2 regions of the Sulfobacillus thermosulfidooxidans genome follow, and region 1 is predicted to be linked to the other one. Evidence: riboswitches for the same ligand, from Rfam matches in the RefSeq annotation. Region 1 holds a riboswitch; the other holds the start of a gene.

Region 1 (7,532 bases):
TTGGCCACTACCGGTGCGCTTAGGCCAATCACCACCGCAGTACCTGTACTGATTAGGAGGAAGACAGGAAAAATGTGCGGGAAAAAGACCGTGCCAAAAGCATACGTCAATAATGAAAAGCCTGACGTGTTGGTGAGAGAAAACGCGGATGACACCAGCAAACGAGGGAAAAATTTGACCCATTGTGCATAGGTAATGCTTTGACCTCGGTGACGCTTCCACGCGGCGGACTCAACGAGTTGTGATCTCACGATCCAAGAGAGTACGGACAACAAAAGTGGCACAATGGCCACCGCATTTTGACGGAAAGACGCCGGTAATTTGGGCGCAATCCAGGTATAAATAGCTAGCACAAATCCCCCCAAATTGACGAAATTGAGCTCCGTGTATAGTGCCTGGACGCGTAAGCCGGGCGTGATTAATTCTTGGGCGTAAGTTAACAGCGTATTACTTTCTATTCCCCCAGCAATTAAGAGGAGGGAAGATCCGATTAAAAGGCCGATGATATGGGGACGCCATAAAATTAGTAAAGATCCGCTGAAATACAGCACAGGTGTTCCCATTAATAATTTTAAGCGGCCCAGATAGTCGGCTAACACGCCTCCTAGGCCAATACCCAATGCGAGAAGAAGTGGGCCCCAAGCTAAAAGAAGGACGGTGTGGCTTTTAAGCCACACCGCTTGAGAGGCGGCCACACCGTAAATATACGAATTGAGAAAAAGACCAAGGGATAATGCCCAAAACGGCGTCGACTGCCAAAGTTTTGACTGTGTCATGCCGTTATTCTCGTGCCGAAGTTTACAACTTATGCGTGAGGGATTGGGTTTGCAGGAACTGAAATGGAATATAGCGCTTGATCAAGGTCATGCCATAAATCTTCGGCACTTTCTAACCCGACAGATAGACGAATCAAGTCACCACCTGCTCCGGCGAGTTCTTGCTCTTCAGCAGACAACTGTTGATGAGTGGTGGAGGCGGGATGGATGGCCATGGAACGAACGTCGCCGACATTGGCTACAAGGAGCCATAATTTGAGGGCATTGATGACGGCTTCAGCATTTTGCCGTCCGCCGACTACACCAAAATTTAGCATAGTTCCGAAATAACCGGAGCGAAGGTATTTTTGCGCTAACGGATAAGACGGGTTACCAGGTAAACCTGGGTAGTTTACCCAACTTACCATGGGATGTTTTTGTAGCTGTGTGGCCAAATAATAGGCGGATTGCGATGCTGCTTTCATGCGAACAGGAAGGGTTTCCAGACCCACTAATATCAAAAATGCGCTAAGTGGGGAGAGTGCTGCGCCGGTATCCCGGAGTAATTTAGTCCGTAACCGTGTGGCGTAACTATTAGGCTGGTCTCCAAAGACGAGTCCATGATAACTTTGGTCCGGGCGCGAAAACTGCGGAAATTTCTCCGTGTTAAAATTAAAGCGGCCGCCATCGACTACAATGCCACCAAGAGATGTGCCGTGACCTCCAATCCATTTGGTTAAAGAATGAATAACAATGTCTGCACCATACTCGAGGGGACGTTCTAAATAGGGGGTGGCGAAGGTATTATCGACCAGTAAAGGAATATTGTGCCGATGGGCGAATTCTGCCCATGCCTGGATATCCGTGACATTTAATGCGGGATTGCCAATGGATTCCACATATACCCCACGGGTTCGGTCATTAATCAAGCGATCAGCGTCCTGCAATTGATCTTCCGAAATAAAGTGCACCGTGACGCCAAAATCCACCAGAGTTGAGGTAAATAATGTCCAAGTGCCTCCATATAACGACGTGGAGGCAATGAGTTCATCACCTGCTCGGCATAAATTGAGTACTGCTGCGGTTATGGCTGCCATTCCGGAAGAAAAAGCCACAGCGGCCTTGCCGCCCTCTAACAGGGCAATACGTTTTTCTAAAACATCGGTGGTCGGATTCATGATGCGAGTGTAAATATTGCCGGGTTCATCAAGATTAAATAATCGTGCCGCGTGGGAAGCATCGTGAAAAGCATAGCCCACGGTTTGATAAATCGGCACGGCAATAGCGGAGGTCTCTTGGTCCGGGCGGTATCCTGCGCGAATTGCCATCGTTTCAATATCCCATTGCTGCTCATCCATGTGTTCTCTGGCCCCCTTAATGGTTAAAGAGTTGGGTAAATCCCATATGGTGTAAAAAAAATAGCCGGCAAAGCCGGCAATGCGTGTCGGCCTCTCATTTCTCAGCAAATTGCTGCAGGAATTGGCACCATAACCATCTAGGCCGGTTGCCGGGCATCATTGGGCCAGTCCCTCCGCCACTCTCCATAAGAGGTGAATAATTGATAATTAGAATAGGAAATATGAATAAATTAGTCAAGATTAATTCGAATTTTGTTCGGTTGTTTCCTGAGCGATATAACGGGCATAATGAGCCGCGGCCTCTGAACGCCGCGTATACCCTAATTTGCTCAAAATATTGCTCACATAATGTTTTACGGTTTTGTCGCTGAGAAAAACTAATTGGCCGATTTCCTTGTTGGTCCGCCCTTGGGCAATCAATTCTAATACCTTTTGTTCCTGAGCGGTAAGTGTCGCCACAGGATCGACTGTTGTTTTGGGATTACGGAGGCGATCAAGCAATTGAGACGTGACTTCCGGGCCAAATAATGCTCCACCTTGAGCAACTGTGCGAATTCCGTCGATAACCGCTCGGCCGCGGCTTTCTTTGAGCAAATAACCTGAGGCCCCAGCATTGACCGCATCCACCACCAAATCCTGTCCGCCGAATGATGTCAGCATAATAATTTGAAGGTGCGGATCCTTAGTCTTAAGAATTCGACAAACTTCTAGACCATTAACGTCGGGTAACCGGACATCGAGCACGACGACATCGACTTGGCCGGGAATATGCTCAATCGCGTCCTTTCCCGAATCCCATTCTTGTACGAGTTTCATATCGTCCTGGCGCTCAATCATATTGCGTAAGCCAATGCGGACCACTTCGTGATCATCGACAATTGCTACGCGTATCGCGTTATCATTGGCCATAGGTCATGGGCCTCCTTTAATCAGTCATGAAACCCTAATTAATTATCATTATAGCCATGGAATCTGGAGGGTGACAGTTGTCCCGACATGCCGCTGGCTATCAATGTGAACTTGTCCATGCCATCGCTCGATCCGTTTGGTCATATTGCGGATGCCAAAATGCGTGTGGGTTGTGTCGGGATGATAAACAAAACCTTCTCCATCATCCTTAATGGTAACCTGATAAAATTCCTCTGTACTCGTCCATTCAATCACAATGTGATGGGAATGTCCGTGAATGCGGGCATTGGAAACGGCTTCTTGGATGCTTAAGAGCAAATCATGAATTCTATCTGGATGTAATTCCAAATAGCGTTCGTCGTTGAATGTCATGGTGATATCATCCATGGGCCCAAGCCGGCGTAGCATATCGGCCAGAGCAATGCGAAAGTCAATCGAGGTGGACTCCAAACTTTGAATAAAGAAGCGGATCTCTGTCATTAATAATCCTAAGGTCTCGCTAATGCGATTTAATTCGGTGGCAGTAGCCTCATCCAGTGTATCGTGGCTATCGACAAGATTGTCCAAAGACAGCGTGATGCCATAAAGCGTTTGAAGGACGCCATCATGCAAATCTCGTCCAATGCGTTCCCGTTCCTTAAGGGTTGCGAACACTTCTCGTTCCTGATAGAAACGGGCATTCGCAATAACGGCGGCTGCTTGTCTAGCAAATAACTCCACAATGGCCTGATCGTCTGCGGTGAAACCATCCGCCTTTTCTGTGAGATATAAATGCCCCATAACTTGACTCTGATACAATAAGGGCAATCCCAAGAAGTTTTCCATGTGTGGATGATGGGGAGGAAATCCGATGGATGCCGGATGGTCTTGTAGACGCTGCAAGCGAATAGGGCGCCTGTGGCGAATGACTTCTCCTAAGAGGCCGCGACCAGTAGGATATTGTCCAATCTGGTGAATTTGATCTGCACTAACCCCGGATGTAAAAAATTGCCGGATTGTATAGGTCTCGTCATCTTCGAGAACGGCTAATGCGGCATATTTTGCCCCGGTTAGCCGTCGTGCCACATCCACTACATTCTGCACAATATCCGTCCAGTCACCAACCGTCGTCATGGCATAGGACGCTTCGCGCAGCGCGTTAAGACCATCACGCTGTTTTTCTAAACGCTGATTGGCTTCCAAAACAGCTGTCTGTTGCTGGGATAACATGCCAAACACTAAATACGAAAAAAACCCTGTCCCAATGAGGAGAATAATGGCCAATGCTGGATCGTGCCATTTCGCCGGTAAATGGGGCGAGAGAAATTGATGAAACAACAGGATAGTAATGGCAACACCAGCCATGGCAAAAAGAGTGGCTGTCCATCGCCAAGGCCTTGGGGACAGACTCAATGTTCGATAAGATGATTTACGCATATTAGGACCTCTTAGATGTTCAGCTAGAATATCTTTGACTATACCATGGATATCGGCAATTTTTTTACGCATTTTTTATGCTGCATCCCCGAGTTTTTACGGATTTCTTTATGATGGGGCTGCTATACTAAGGCAACCCCAGCGCTGATAGCAAAGAAAGGGGCATTTAGCGTGTTGGACATCGAAATGATCGGGCTAAGTATTATCCTATTTGCCGGATTGGTATTGCTGACCCAATTTTTGAGCAAATTGTAAGGTCAGGAGGATATTTTATGGATTGGATTCTTTTGGGTATTTCTGTGGCGTTGATGATTTACTTGCTGTATGTCATTGTTCATCCCGAACGTTTTTAATAAGGTCATCATTTAGGAGGGTGTTTTTTGTCTATTCAGACAGTGATGACGTGGGTTGTGATCTTTGCAGTCTTTGCCCTAACGGTCAAACCTGTAGGAAACTATATTGTTAAAGTCTTTACTTTTGAACCGACATGGTTGGATAAACCCTTGAAACCCATTGAAAATGCTCTATTTCGCGTGATGGGGATTCAAAGAGATAGTACTATGACGGCAAAGGATTATGCCATTGCCTTATTGCTGACGAACTTTGCCTGGTTAATTGGGGCATATTTGTTGCTACGCATGCAAGGGGCATTACCATTTAATCCCCAACATTTTCCGGATATCAATCCCCGATTGGCATTTAACACCGCCGCGAGTTTTACAACCAATACCAACTGGCAGGCCTATTCCGGCGAAAATACCATGTCCTATTTTTCGCAGTTCGCGGTGCTATCTTATTTGCAATTCGTCACGCCCGCAACAGGTGGGGCGGCTGGCATTGCATTTATTCGCATGCTGAGTGGGCGAAAAATTGGGAATTTTTTCGTGGATCTCACGTTAATGGTGACCAGGCTGTTATTGCCCTTATCGGTGATAGTGACCTTAATATTAGTTGGTCAAGGGGTACCGGAATCCCTAGGACCGTATCTTCATATCCACACGATTACCGGCCAAACTCAAACCGTTCCGCAAGGACCTATTGCATCATGGGAAGCTATTGAACATCTAGGCCAAAATGGCGGAGGATATACCAACGCTAACAGTGCCAATCCGTTGGAAAATCCGACTGCTTTCTCTAATGTCATTGAAGTCATTTCGATGGGCCTGTTGCCCATAGGATTCTTTTATGCTTTTGGCGCAATGACCAAAAGAAAGCGTCTTGCCTGGACATTAATTGGGGTGTCTGCCAGCTTCTATGTCATCATGTTAGCGCTTATTTATTTTCCGGAAATGGCAGGAAACCCGGTGATTAATGCCCTGGGCCTTCATTCGCATGCGAATATGGTCGGCAAAGAGTTGCGATTTGGCATTGGTGGCACCAGTATTTTTGAAACGTCGACCATGGCATTTACCACGGGCTCGGTCGCCAGTGCCCACGACAGCTATTTGCCTTTGTCCTCGCTTAGCTTCTTTTTGGGCATGTTTCTCAATATGGTTTTTGGTGGCAAGGGTGTTGGGCTCCTGAATATGTTGATGTTTGTCATTATTACCATTTTCTTAATGGGATTGATGGTTGGACGCACGCCCGAGTTCTTAGGCAAAAAAATTGAAACCCGGGAAGTATCTTTGGCGTCTATCGCGTTTTTACTTCATCCCCTACTTATTTTGGTGGGGAGTGCCATTGCTGTGGCAACTCCTCAAGGGTTGCACGGGGTCTTTAATCCAGGTCCCCAAGGGTTATCAGAGATTCTTTATGGTTTTACCTCAGCAGCAGCCAATAATGGTTCGGCTTTTGGGGGATTAGGTGCCTCGCTACCCTTTTACGAGATCGCGCTGGGAATTGTCGTGATTATTGGCCGTTACGCATCTGTCATTGCAATGCTTCTTATCGGCGAATCCTTACTAAACAAACGCTCAGTTCCAGAAACGTCGGGTACCATGCATACGGATACCCCGTTGTTTGGTGGCATTTTATTTGGCGCCATTATTATTTTGAATGCCCTGACGTTCTTCCCCGTCATGGCACTCGGTCCGATCGCCGAACAATATCTCATGTTAGCCCATCATTTATTCTGAGCGTGTGTGAAGAGAGGAGTTTGATATCTTGGCAGTTCAAGACGCCCCGGTTTCACAGAATTATGTGGGCAGTGTTCTAAAAGATACTTTCCGGAAACTTGATCCGCGTGAAATGATTCACAATCCTGTTATGTTTGTGGTTGAAGTGGGAACTGCGGTTGTGATTTGGCTTGACGTGGTGGCTAAAAATGCATCAGACCGGAGTTATGACACACTGGTGGCTGTGATTTTGTTGATGACGATTCTTTTTGCAACCTTTGCCGAAGCCTATGCGGAGGCGCGTGGGCGAGCTCAGGCCGACTTTTTGCGACGGACAAAATCGTCGACCCGGGCTAAAGTATTGCAACCTGATGGGAGTATGACTTTGGTCGATTCCTCGCAGCTGACGAGAGGGAGCAAAGTTGTGGTGGAAGCGGGGGATATGATTCCGGGTGATGGAGTTGTGCTGGAAGGTGTGGGCTCGGTTGATGAATCGGCTATTACGGGTGAATCCGCTCCTGTAGTCAAAGCTAAGGAAGATGCGGTGACTGGCGGCACGGTGCTGTTATCCGATCGGCTCGTCCTTGAAATTACCGTAAATCCCGGAGAGACGTTTTTAGATCGCATGATTGCGTTGGTCGAGGGAGCGGAACGGCAAAAAACCCCCAATGAGATCGCCTTATCGGCATTGCTTGGAGTGCTCACATTGATTTTCGTTCTGGTGGTTGTAACCTTGGTTCCTATTGCCCGATATTTTGGACCGCATGCGGCCAATATTACCACCATGGTAGCTTTACTGGTTTGTTTAATCCCGACAACTATTGGAGCGTTGCTCTCGGCGATTGGAATTGCTGGGATGAACCGTGTCTCACTGGTGAACGTTGTGGCCAAAAGTGGCCGCGCCGTCGAAGCGGCAGGGGATATTGATACCATTATTCTTGATAAGACCGGTACGATTACCATTGGTAATCGAATGGCAACGGAATTTTTGCCGGTACCAGGAGTCAGTGTGGAAGAATTAGCGGAGGCCTCATTGATCT
Region 2 (7,532 bases), 1.5 Mb from region 1:
ATTGACGGAATGGCTTGGAGGCGCAGACTTTGGTACCATGTACGCTCTTCGCGATGTAGCCAGTCGACAACCTAGCGATGTTACCGACTGCCTGTTGTGGTTAGTGTCCCAATCGGGTCAGTCCATCACGGGAATCATTCAGGTTTTGGATGTAGGGTCTTCGCTATGAAGGAGCGTTCCAAGGAATCGACTATTAAATACTATGTTGTGATGGCCCTGCGTTCTCTTGCTGATGGAATGCGAACGGTATTAATACCAATCATGGCGGCCAACGTTACTAACGCCGATGTTGGGGTAGCTGCGGCAACAGCGGTTTTGAGGGTGCCGTGGTTAATTTTCGGCTTGCCATCTGGAGTCCTCATCGACCGTGTCCACAAACGACGGCTGTTTTTGGGCGGAGCTCTGTGTCTTTCCGCGATAAGTGGGGCAATGGGCCTTGCTATCTGCGAGGGCAAAGAAACTCTCCTAGTGGTTCTTTTCGCGGCCCTCCTTATGGGATTTTTGGACGTTATAATGGATAACTTAGCGCAAATAATGCCTCGACTTGTATTCGTTAAGGAGCGTTTATCCGAAGTTAATTCTAAAGTTTCTCTTATCCTAACGATATTTGCCTTCTTGGCGGGGCCAATTGCAGCTCCTCTATTGTTCAGGTTCTCTGGCAGCGGCACGTGGGCACTCATCGCATTATTGTACGCATTGGGTGGACTCGTTGTCATGGGATTGCCAGGAGCTTGGGTGCCAGAGGCCGACCGGCATGGATCTAACCTCTCGGGGGTATTGCAAGAATTAAGGTCCGGGATGACATGGCTTTGGCAACATGCATCAATTCGCACCTTGGCTCTCGGGTCTTTCGGACACAACTTTTTTGGCGGAGGCACTACGGCACTGCTCGTTTTGTTGGCGGAGCATACGCTTCATTTGGGAAGCACCGGTTACGGCCTATTGATCGCTGCCAGTTCCCTGGGTGCGACCCTGGCATCTAGCATCACAAGTCGTAAGTCTTCGTTTCTTCGCTCAAGGTATCTTCCAGTTGCCAACTTTATTATCGGGGCATCGGAATTGACCCTGGGATTGGTTCGTTTCGCCCCTATCGCTTTTTTGGCCATGGCCGGACAGGGGGCAGCAACCATCATATGGAACATCATAACGGTCACGATGCGTCAGCATGAGATTCCCGAGGCCCGCATAGGCACGATTAACGGAGCGTACCGGTTTATCGCATGGTCAGGAATGCCTGTTGGCGCGATAGCCGGAGGGTTTGTTGCCAGCGCATGGGGCATTACGACACCGTTTATTGTTTCAGGAATTGCCATTATGTCCCTTTCTCCGTGGCTGTACAAAGCGCTTGTTGCTCCGCTCCTTGAGTCCAGAAGTAAGGTGCTGCGGTAATGAATCAATCAGTGAACGTTCCCCGAGTATTAAATTGGTGATAGTCGAGCGGAAAAATATCCCAAGGAATGGAGCATTGCACAGTACCACGCGATCGTTATGTTGTCGACGTCCCCCTGTACAAGTACTGGCTTAGGAGGATAGCGAATCCTAGACGAGGGGGAGAGCAGATATCTTCTGCGCCATAGCTAAGCTGTCTCCGTCAGGGCTCAGGAACTATATAACTATAAATGGACGGTCGGTTACCGCAGACATAGCAGCATGGTTGGCGAGCAGCGAATTGACGCGGTTACTGGTTGGTTTGGACTTTCCCTGTCCACGGCAACATGACGATAGTTGTGTCAAGTTTGGAAGTGATTACGACGACATCACTCAACTACTGAAGATAGTAGTGGCTGACCATGGGTCACTGGGGAGCCAGGTGCGGTCCCTTGTGCGATTACGAACAATGGCCTGATATTTGGCTAAAGACAATGCTTATCATGGAATTCTCCTGCATGTGACGCCGCGTCATTGATCTAGTTAACACATCCCTCGTTTTGAGTACTTTTTTGTGAGTCATATCGCCATATTGCTGAATCCGGCGAGATATGTTAAAGTGCATTCAATTGTTAAAACCTCTTATCGAGAGCGGCGGAGGGACTGGCCCAATGAAGCCCGGCAACCCCCAGATGATTATCGTCTGGTTGGTGCTAATTCCTGAAAGACAAAGTCTTTCAAGATGAGAGGGAACGGGTATCGCCACCCCTCCCTCGATGGGAGGATTTTTTATGAACATGAGGAGGCGTTTACCTTGAGCCAACAATGGCGAAGGAATACATTATTAGTTCATGCGGGAACTCCTGCACTAGGCGACATCGAGCCTACCGCGTTACCCATTTTTCCGTCAACCAGTTATCGTTCTCGCTCAGCCCAAATGTTAGATCAACTAATGGGTGGAGAAATCGAGGGCTTTTCCTATGCCCGTCATGCTAATCCCAATGTGGAAGCTTTAGTTGATGCTATGAAGCAACTTGAACGGGCCGAGACCGGAATTGCGACGGCTTCGGGAATGGCGGCCATTGATGCGGCTGTATATGCCACTCATGTTGAACCAGGGGATACGCTCTTAGTCAGTCAAGATGTGTATGGCGCGTCGTTGAATCTGTTAAGCACCGTGTGGGGTGAAATGGGGGTGAAGGTAGTCATTGAAGACTTTACCGACCTCTCTCATTTTCAGAAACTTCTTCAGCTTCACAAGCCGCGAACGGTTTTAATGGAAACATTGTCTAATCCCTTGTTAAAAGTATTGGATATTCCGCAAATTGTTGGCTTAGTTCATAGTTTAGGTGCTCAACTTATCGTGGACAACACCTTTACCACACCGCTCATCATGCGGCCTCTAGAATGGGGGGCTGATCTTGTGGTGCATAGTGCAACTAAATATTTGGGTGGACATGGAGATGCGATGGGCGGTATTGTTCTTGGGCGAGAAGAATATCATAATCGTCTTCATCAATATTTAAAGTTGCGCGGGGCGGTATTAGGTCCTTTTGAAGCATGGTTGATTCACCGGGGACTCCGCACGCTGGGCGTTCGTTTCGAACGGCAGTGTCACAATGCCGCCAAATTGGCCCGGATTTTACAGGAATCCCAGATGTTTACCCGGGTCTTCTATCCCTTATTTGTAGATCACCCGACGCATACGGTGGCAGAACGACTGTTGCCAGCGGATTTGGGTGGGGCGGTGGTTACCCTAGACTTAGGCGGCGGTAAAGAGGACGTGTTTCGATTTTTGGACCATCTTCAACTCGTCGCTTCAGCGACAACGGTTGGGGATATCTATACCTTATGTCTGTATCCTTTAATTGCTTCACACCGGAATCAAACACCCGAAGAACGAGCCAAAATGGGGATTACGGATAGTATGGTTCGGATTTCAGTAGGATTAGAAGATCCCGAAGATATCGCTTTAGATTTGATTCAAGCGGCATCGGCCGTGCGTATTTCCGATTCGTTGGTCACACAAAAAGAATAGGCGAGATTTTCGCCTATTCTCGTTCTGTGTCAATGAAAATATCATTTCCTTCAACTTTGACCGGATATGTCCGAATGGGAGCATAAGCGGGAAAATGCTTGGCTTCGCCCGTTCGGACATCAAATTGTCCGCCATGGCGAGGACAATGAATTAAATACCCTTTCAAATCACCTTCAGCCAACGAGGCCTCGGCATGCGAACACAAATCATCTGTCGCGAAATATTGGTCTTTCACCCGATATAATGCAACATCTTCGTTATCCAATACGACCAGCAAGGGGTTTTGCTCTTTCAGGTCTTCAACCGATGCTACCCGAACCCACTTAGCCAATTAGCCAATTGCTCCTTCCATCTCAAACTTGATGAGACGATTCATCTCGACCGCAAATTCCATGGGCAGTTCGCGTGTGAAGGGTTCAATGAAACCGAGGATAATAAGGCGCGTGGCTTCCTCTTCGGTTAAACCCCGAGCTTGTAAATAGAACAGTTGTTCCTCACTGACTTTGGTGACGGTAGCTTCATGCTCCATCTCGGCCTGACTGGTTTCCACTTCACTATAGGGCAGGGTATCATTGACGGATTCGCTGTCCATAAGTAACGTGTCACATTTGACATTAGACTTGGCTCCGATAGCGGTTTTATCGAAATGCACCAGGCCCCGATAAGTTGTTTTCCCTCCATGTTGGCTGATGGACTTCGAGACAATCGTTGAAGTGGTATTGGGTGCCATGTGAATCATTTTGGCGCCCGTATCCTGGTGTTGATTGCGGCCCGCCACGGCAATGGACAAAACACTACCCCTTGCCCCTTCTCCCATTAAATATACGGAAGGGTATTTCATCGTGGCTTTGGATCCAATGTTACCATCAACCCACTCCATAGTCGCATTTCTATAGGCGACAGCGCGTTTCGTCACAAGGTTATAAACATTGGGCGCCCAGTTTTGAACTGTGGTATAGCGCATCCGTGCGCCATCCTTGACGATAATTTCCACAACAGCTGAGTGCAATGATTCCGAATTGTAACTGGGAGCGGTACAGCCCTCGACGTAATGCCCAAAGGAATCTTCATCGGCGATGATCAAGGTGCGTTCAAACTGTCCCATGTTCTCCGAGTTAATGCGGAAATATGCCTGAAGGGGAATATCGCTTTTGACCCCTTTCGGGATATAGACGAACGAGCCGCCAGACCAGACAGCCGAGTTGAGCGCGGCAAATTTGTTATCTTCGGGCGGGATGACGGTACCAAAATATTCCCGCACCAGATCCGGATATTCCCGCAATGCCGAATCCGTATCGAGGAAAATAATGCCTTTTTCCTCCAAGTCCTTGCGAATAGAGTGATAGACAACCTCTGATTCATACTGGGCAGAGACGCCTGCTAAGAATTTGCGTTCGGCTTCAGGAATGCCTAAGCGTTCAAAGGTGTCTTTAATGGCCTGTGGCACTTCGTCCCATGTACGACCTTGATTTTCCGATGGTTTAACATAATAGATGATATCGTCGAAATTGAGCTTGCTGAGATCAGCTCCCCAATTTTGCATTGGCTTTTTATAAAACACATCCAACGCATGTAGACGGAAATCTAGCATCCACTTGGGTTCTTGTTTGATCCGGGATATTTCTTCAACCGTTTCGCGGCTTAAACCCCGAGCAAACTTAAGAACCCCAACATCCCCGTCGTTAAACCCATATTGATATTCTTCGTTGACTATTGTGGGTTTACTAGCCATGAAAGTCCCTCCTTTTTGGTTTTGGTACTCAACGTTTAAACAGGTTGACCTGAAGTGTTATAGAATGGCAAGACCTTATTCACTCGATTCGGCCATAGCCTTCTCAAATGCATTGTGTGCTAAAGTTGCGCATTTGACACGGCTCGGAAATTGGGAAACACCGTGCAGAGCTTCCAAATCCCCTAAGGGAATATTAGAAGTGCCTCCGGTCACAAAATTTTTAAAATTGGAAGTCAAGGCTAAGGCTTCTTCGATAGTTTTGCCTTTAATAGCCTCGGTCATCATGGATGCAGATGCCATACTAATCGAGCAACCTTGACCACTAAAACGGATGTCTTGAATTTTTCCATCTTGAAGCAAGAGCTCTAATTGAATTTGATCGCCACAGGTGGGATTGAGCAGACCCACAACTTTTGTGGGATGATCCAAATGACCATAGTTTCGTGGCGACTGATTATGATCTAAGATGGTCTCCCGATAAATTTCATCTAAGTTCATCGCTTAAAATACCTCTTTGTCGCCTCAATGGCATCGACCAATTCATCGATATCACGATCACTATTGTACAAGTAAAAGCTCGCGCGTGCCGTGGAGCCAACATCAAGCCAATGCATGAGAGGTTGCGCACAATGATGGCCGGCACGGATGGCGATACCACGCGAATCAAATACCTGGGCAATGTCATGAGGGTGGATTCCAACAATATTAAATGCCACCAGACTGGTACGGGGATATTCTGGCCCATAGACCACGACATCACTTAAACTCGCGAGTCTCCTATAGGCCTCCTCCGCAAGCATCCGACTGTGTTCTTCAATTCGCTCCATACCGATAGCGGATAAATAGTCTACAGCGGTTCCTAAACCAATTGCCCCCGCAATATGGGGTGTCCCTCCTTCAAACTTCGCAGGCAATTCCGCCCAAGTGGCGTCATCGCGGTCCACATAGGCAATCATCTCTCCGCCAAACATAACCGGGTCTGCGGCCTCGAGTAAGGCTTCTTTACCCCACAGCACACCAATACCTGTCGGTCCTAACATCTTATGTCCGGAAAAAGCAAGAAAATCAATTCCTAATGCCTGAACGTCGGTGGGTTGATGAGGAACCGATTGGGCTCCGTCAACCACCATAATCGCCCCCACTTGATGGGCCAAGCTCGCGACGTCGGCTATGGGATTGATTGTGCCCAGAACATTGGAGACGGCGGACAATGTCACAATTCGGGTGCGTTCGGTTATCTGTTGTTTAACGGCTTCAACAGTGATTGTGCCATTGGGCTGCAATTCGATAAATTTCAGCTTGGCACCGACACGCTTGGCTAACTGTTGCCATGGGATCAGGTTAGAATGATGTTCCATGGGAGAGAGGACGATTTCATCGCCCGCTTCCAAAAACTTATCCCCCCACGCGCGGGCAATCGTATTCAGGCTTTCGGTGGTGCCACGAGTAAAAATTACTTCACGAGGAGAATTAGCATGAATAAAGCGTGCAATCTTTTCTCGGGCTTCCTCCATGGCCGTTGTGGCTTCTTCTGCGAGGGTGTGGACGCTGCGCAAAACATTGGCATTGGTCGTTTCATAATATTGCACCAACCGGTCAATAACGATTTGGGGTTTTTGTGAGGTGGCAGCCGAGTCCAAATAGATTAACCGGTGTCCATTAATTTGCCGTTTTAAAATGGGAAAATCCTCGGTAATATCGACCAACGCCGTGATCATGCGTCCAACTTCCTTTCTACCGATTCCCACACCGAGTCCCGGAGAACCGGACCGGGCAGCGCGTCGACTACTGGCGCTAAGAACCCATGAACATATAACCGGATGGCCTCACGTTCAGATAAGCCCCGCGCCATGAGATAGAACAGGGCAATTTGGTCAATGGGACCTGTACTGGCTGAATGGGCCGCGTAGACATCATTGTCATTGATCAGTAAGGATGGCACCGCATCGGCGCGGGATTCATCTGATAGCATCAAAGTCTGCTCTTTTTGTCGACCATCAGCCTGGACGGCACCATGTTCAATGTTCGTGATCCCATGAAATGCGCTGCGTCCCTGGTCTTTCATCACGCCTTTGGCGATAATCCGGCTGGTTGTGTAAGGAGCGGAATGAATAATCTCCGTATCAAAATCTTGTCGCTGATGGCCTGATCCAAAAAACACCATGGTGTGGGTGCTTTGAGCACCTTGTTCTACCAAATGGGTATGATCGCTAGCTATGGTAAGATGGCCGCCAAATTCGCCAATGCTCCAGTCCACGACCGCGTCCTTTTGGACGAGCGCAGAACGGTGCATAAAAACCTCTGCGTTGTCAGAGAGATTTTGCACGGCCCCATAATGCACCTTGGCGTCTTCCTTAGCCAAAACCTCGACGACACTGGAGAACAAGGTTTTCT

Evidence for each region. Region 1 has a riboswitch for S-adenosylmethionine ahead of AOA63_RS00840 (O-acetylhomoserine aminocarboxypropyltransferase/cysteine synthase family protein). Riboswitches for the same ligand answer to the same signal wherever they lie in the genome.
Region 2: it holds a riboswitch for S-adenosylmethionine, as region 1 does, so the genes downstream of both, AOA63_RS08260 (trans-sulfuration enzyme family protein) here and AOA63_RS00840 (O-acetylhomoserine aminocarboxypropyltransferase/cysteine synthase family protein) in region 1, are expected to answer to the same signal.

The regions. Positions count from the first base shown of each region.
Region 1 covers NZ_LGRO01000001.1:170,610-178,141, forward strand. Annotated here, with positions in the region: gene AOA63_RS00835 (hypothetical protein) at 1-776, opposite strand, end outside; gene AOA63_RS00840 (O-acetylhomoserine aminocarboxypropyltransferase/cysteine synthase family protein) at 806-2,113, opposite strand; SAM riboswitch class I at 2,205-2,305, opposite strand; gene AOA63_RS00845 (response regulator) at 2,354-3,022, opposite strand; gene AOA63_RS00850 (GAF domain-containing sensor histidine kinase) at 3,071-4,438, opposite strand; gene kdpF (K(+)-transporting ATPase subunit F) at 4,711-4,791, shown strand; gene kdpA (potassium-transporting ATPase subunit KdpA) at 4,819-6,513, shown strand; gene kdpB (potassium-transporting ATPase subunit KdpB) at 6,542-7,532, shown strand, end outside.
Region 2 covers NZ_LGRO01000001.1:1,632,665-1,640,196, reverse strand. Annotated here, with positions in the region: gene AOA63_RS08270 (hypothetical protein) at 1-169, shown strand, start outside; gene AOA63_RS08265 (MFS transporter) at 166-1,389, shown strand; SAM riboswitch class I at 2,008-2,117, shown strand; gene AOA63_RS08260 (trans-sulfuration enzyme family protein) at 2,183-3,406, shown strand; gene AOA63_RS08255 (non-heme iron oxygenase ferredoxin subunit) at 3,420-3,737, opposite strand; gene sufB (Fe-S cluster assembly protein SufB) at 3,738-5,138, opposite strand; gene sufU (Fe-S cluster assembly sulfur transfer protein SufU) at 5,214-5,636, opposite strand; gene AOA63_RS08240 (cysteine desulfurase) at 5,633-6,856, opposite strand; gene sufD (Fe-S cluster assembly protein SufD) at 6,853-7,532, opposite strand, start outside.